DNA from 2 places in the Micromonospora sp. AP08 genome. Region 2 is predicted to be linked to the other one. Evidence: predicted binding sites of a transcription regulator. Region 2 holds the regulator's gene; the other holds the start of a gene.
What was found. Region 2 encodes HrcA, which represses chaperone genes, less so after heat shock. Its sites were predicted from a motif close to GGTTNGCACNCTCNNNNNGAGNGTGCNAACC; they were not measured.

Region 1 (2,463 bases), on a different contig from region 2:
GGCGCGGCCTACCCGGGCTACGCGCTGCCCGGTCAGGCGTACGGCTGGCACCCGGGCCTCGACCCGCAGGACCCGCTCGTCACCCCGCCGCACGCGGGCGTCGGCGGCTGGTTCAGCCGGTGCGGGGGCGCGCTGCGGCGGGGCTGGCGGCAGCTCCTGCCGATCATGCTGCTGACCCAGACGGTCCCGGCGGCGGTGATCGCGGTGCTCTCCCTCGCCTTCGCCCCGACCGACCAGCCGGTCACCGGCCCGGACGGCGCCCCGGTGCTGCCCGACGGCTACTTCGAGCACGTCTTCGCCTTCTACGGAGTGGTGCTCCTCGCCGCCCTGATCTTCGGCCCGTTGCAGAGCACCGGCTGGGCCGCGGGCACCTGGGTGGTCGCCCGCCAGGCGGCCGGCGAGCCGGTCGGCGTCGGGGCCGCCCTCCGCTACGGGCTGCGCCGCGCCCTCGGCCTCTGGGGCTGGACCCTCGTGTTCTCGCTGCTGATCACGGTCGGCGCCTGCTTCTGCCTGCTGCCCGGCCTCTACGCGGCCTGCGCCTTCGCCCTGTTCGGCCCGATCTACCTGTTCGAGCGGCAGGAGCCGATCGGCCGTGCCTGGCGGATGTTCCACCAGCGGTTCGGCATGGTGCTGGGCCGGGTCGCGCTGGTCCTGTGCGCGCTGATCGCCGCGGCGGTGCTGGACGGCGTGCTGGGGGCGGTCAACCAGCTCGCCTTCGGGGTGGACCCGATGGCCGCCCCGAGCACGGCAGCCGGTGCCGCGGCGGTGGCCGTGGTGGGCGCGGTGCTGGCCACCCCGGCCTACCTGGCGCAGCTCGTGGGGCTGGTCGCCGCGTACGCGGAACAGCGCGCGCAGGAAGGCCCGGTGAACGCCGCCCGACTGGCCGCGGAACTCGGCTGAGCGGGGACATCGTGCTTGCACTCGGCTAGGGAGAGTGCTAAACAAGTCATTGGCACTCGCATACGGTGAGTGCCAATGGTCGGGGCGGTAGGGCCACGGCCGCGCCGGTGTCGAGATGGCGCCGGAGTGGCACGGGGCCGGTCGTCGCGGGCTGTCCGGCCCGACCGAGGAGGACGTCGTCGTCGCCAGGTGGCGACGTCCCCAAGGTGCGTACACCAGACGGCCCATCCGGGAACCCTCGGGTGGCCCGTGAGTGTCCAGGAGGACAACGCCGTATGGCCAAGATGATCGCGTTCGACGAAGAGGCGCGCCGCGGCCTCGAGCGGGGCATGAACCAGCTCGCCGACGCCGTGAAGGTGACCCTCGGCCCCAAGGGCCGCAACGTCGTGCTCGAGAAGAAGTGGGGTGCCCCCACCATCACCAACGATGGTGTGAGCATCGCCAAGGAGATCGAGCTCGAGGACCCCTACGAGAAGATCGGCGCCGAGCTGGTCAAGGAGGTCGCGAAGAAGACCGACGACGTCGCCGGTGACGGCACGACGACGGCGACCGTCCTGGCCCAGGCCCTGGTTCGTGAGGGTCTGCGCAACGTGGCCGCCGGCGCCAACCCGATGGCCCTGAAGCGGGGCATCGAGGCCGCCGTGGCCAACGTCTCGGAGGAGCTGCTGAAGCTCGCCAAGGACGTGGAGACCAAGGAGCAGATCGCCTCCACCGCCTCCATCTCCGCGGCTGACCCCAGCGTCGGCGAGATCATCGCCGAGGCGATGGACAAGGTCGGCAAGGAAGGCGTCATCACCGTCGAGGAGAGCAACACCTTCGGCCTCGAGCTCGAGCTCACCGAGGGCATGCGCTTCGACAAGGGCTACATCTCCGCCTACTTCATGACCGACCCGGAGCGTATGGAGGCCGTCTTCGACGACCCGTACCTCCTGATCGTCAACAGCAAGATCTCGTCGGTGAAGGACCTGCTCCCGATCCTCGAGAAGGTCATGCAGTCGGGCAAGCCGCTGCTGATCATCTCCGAGGACATCGAGGGCGAGGCCCTGGCCACCCTGGTCGTCAACAAGGTCCGCGGCACCTTCAAGTCGGTCGCCGTCAAGGCGCCGGGCTTCGGTGACCGCCGCAAGGCCATGCTGGCCGACATCGCCATCCTCACCGGTGGTCAGGTCATCAGCGAGGAGGTCGGCCTCAAGCTCGACGCCGTCAGCCTCGACATGCTGGGCCGCGCCCGCAAGGTCGTGGTGACCAAGGACGAGACCACCATCGTCGACGGTGCCGGCGACGCCGACCAGATCCAGGGCCGGGTCAACCAGATCCGGGCCGAGATCGAGAAGAGCGACTCCGACTACGACCGCGAGAAGCTGCAGGAGCGCCTGGCCAAGCTGGCCGGCGGTGTTGCGGTGATCAAGGTCGGCGCGGCCACCGAGGTCGAGCTGAAGGAGCGCAAGCACCGCATCGAGGACGCCGTCCGCAACGCGAAGGCCGCCGTCGAGGAGGGCATCGTCCCGGGTGGTGGCGTCGCGCTGGTGCAGGCCGGCAAGACCGCCTTCGACAAGCTGGACC
Region 2 (2,463 bases):
GGCGGATAGCCGCCGGGCGGGGGATAGCCGCCCGGCGCCGGTGCCCCGGACAGTGGTGCGGTGGGGGGCTCGTCCGCCGACGAGCCGTACGGTGCCGACGGCGGGGTCGCCTCCGGCGGCGGGGCGCCGGAGTCCCCCGCTCCGGGAGGGCGAGGAGGTTCAGTCATGGTCGTCACGGTAGGTCCCGGTGGCAAGGGCGCACCAGAGCGGGATCGCCCGGGATGTCCGGCTGTTCGGCCCGGGTGGACCGGATGTGCGGCGGGCCGCACCGGAGGTGCGTCGCTGATCATCGCGTCGGCGGGCACGCCGACGTAGACTGGCACTCGCTACAGTCGAGTGCCAGACGCCCGGCGGACGCCCCGCGCCGGTGCGACGAGGTGCGTCAGGAGGTGGGGAGATGGGTCTCGACGACCGCAAGCTCGCCGTGCTGCGCGCGATCGTCGAGGACTACGTCGCCACGCAGGAGCCGGTCGGCAGCAAGGCCCTGGTCGAGCGCCACCAGCTGGGCGTCTCCCCGGCGACCGTGCGCAACGACATGGCGGTGCTGGAGGAGGAGGGCTACATCCGGCAGCCGCACACGAGTGCCGGCCGGGTGCCCACCGACCGCGGCTACCGGCTCTTCGTCGACCGGCTCTCCCGGGTCAAGCCGCTCAGTCCGGCCGAGCGCCGGGCCATCGAGCGCTTCCTGGTCGGCGCGGTCGACCTCGACGACGTGGTGCACCGCACCGTCCGGCTGCTCGCCCAGCTCACCCGGCAGGTCGCCGTGGTGCAGTACCCGAGCCTCGCCCGATCCAAGGTGCGCCACCTGGAGCTGGTGCCGATCTCCACCACCCGGCTGATGGTCGTCATGATCGCCGACACCGGCCGGGTCGAGCAGCGGCTGGTCGAGATGCCCGGGCCGGTCCCGGCCGAGGACGTCACCGACCTGCGCCGCCTGGTCAACGAGAAGCTTGTCGGCAGTCGGCTGTCCGACACCCCACCGCTGGTGCAGGCCCTGGTCGACGAGTCCACGCCGCAGCTGCGCCCGGCCATGGCCACGCTCTCCACCGTGCTGCTGGAGACCCTGGTCGAACGGCACGAGGAGCGCATCGCCCTGGCCGGCACGGCCAACCTCACCCGGGGCGGCCTGCTCGACTTCCAGGGCTCGCTGCGGCCGATCCTCGAGGCGCTCGAGGAGGAGGTCGTGCTGCTCAAGCTGATCGGCGAGGCCGAGCCGAGCACCACCCGGGTGCTCATCGGCGACGAGAACGAGATCGACAACCTGCGGGCCGCCTCGGTGGTCAGCACCGGGTACGGCCCGGGCAGCACCATCGTGGGTGGTCTCGGTGTGCTCGGCCCGACCCGGATGGACTACCCCGGCACCATCGCCACGGTGAGGGCCGTGGCACGCTACGTGGGCGAACTGCTGGCCCAGAACTGACCAGTCACGGCCGACGGCCGGCTCCGGCCGACGACCGGCGCAACGCGAGACGAACATGAGGACACCGAACGCAGTGGCCAGGGACTACTACGGCATTCTCGGCGTGAGCCGGGACGCCTCCGACGACGAGATCAAGCGCGCCTACCGCAAGCTGGCGCGGCAGTTCCACCCGGACGTCAATCCGGACCCGGAGGCACAGGAGAAGTTCAAGGACATCAACGCCGCGTACGAGGTCCTCTCGGACGATCGGAAACGGCAGATCGTCGACCTGGGCGGCGACCCGCTCGCCCCGGGCGGCGGGGGCGCGGGCCCGGGTGGTCCGGGCGGCGCCGGCCCGTTCGTCGGCTTCCAGGACATCATGGACGCGTTCTTCGGTGGCGCCGCGGGCGGCAGCCGGGGCCCGCGGCCGCGCACCCGGCCGGGCGCCGACGCGATCCTGCGGCTGGAGCTGGACCTGAACGAGACGGCGTTCGGCGTCGAGGCGCCGATCACCGTCGACACCGCGGTGCTCTGCACCACCTGCTCCGGCGCCGGCACCGCGGCCGGCACCCACCTGGCCACCTGCGAGGCGTGCGGCGGCCGGGGCGAGGTGCAGTCGGTGCAGCGGACCTTCCTCGGCCAGGTGGTCTCCGCCCGGCCGTGCACGGTCTGCCAGGGCTACGGCACCACCATCCCGCACCCCTGCCCCACCTGCGCGGGCGACGGCCGGGTGCGGACCCGCCGGTCGCTCACCGTCAAGATCCCGGCGGGCGTCGAGGACGGCATGCGGATCCGGCTGGCCCAGCAGGGCGAGGTGGGCCCGGGCGGCGGCACCGCCGGCGACCTCTACGTGGAGATCCACGAGCGGCCGCACGACGTCTACTCCCGCAAGGGCGACGACCTGCACTGCCGGGTCACCGTGCCGATGACCGCCGCCGCGCTCGGCACCCGGCTGACCATCAAGACGCTCGACAGCGAGGAGACCGTCGACGTCAAGCCGGGCACCCAGCCGGGCAGCACGCTGCGGCTGCGGGCCCGGGGCGTACCGCACCTGCGCGGCACCG

Region 1: groL (chaperonin GroEL) is a predicted target of HrcA. The motif match lies at 948-978, and genes of this name have one in related genera.

What each region holds. Positions count from the first base shown of each region.
Region 1 covers NZ_VSEZ01000017.1:45,263-47,725, forward strand. The annotation lists gene FXF50_RS24210 (hypothetical protein) at 1-900, shown strand, start outside; gene groL (chaperonin GroEL) at 1,176-2,463, shown strand, end outside.
Region 2 covers NZ_VSEZ01000019.1:66,685-69,147, forward strand. The annotation lists gene FXF50_RS25425 (DUF4870 domain-containing protein) at 1-167, opposite strand, end outside; gene hrcA (heat-inducible transcriptional repressor HrcA) at 398-1,420, shown strand; gene dnaJ (molecular chaperone DnaJ) at 1,494-2,463, shown strand, end outside.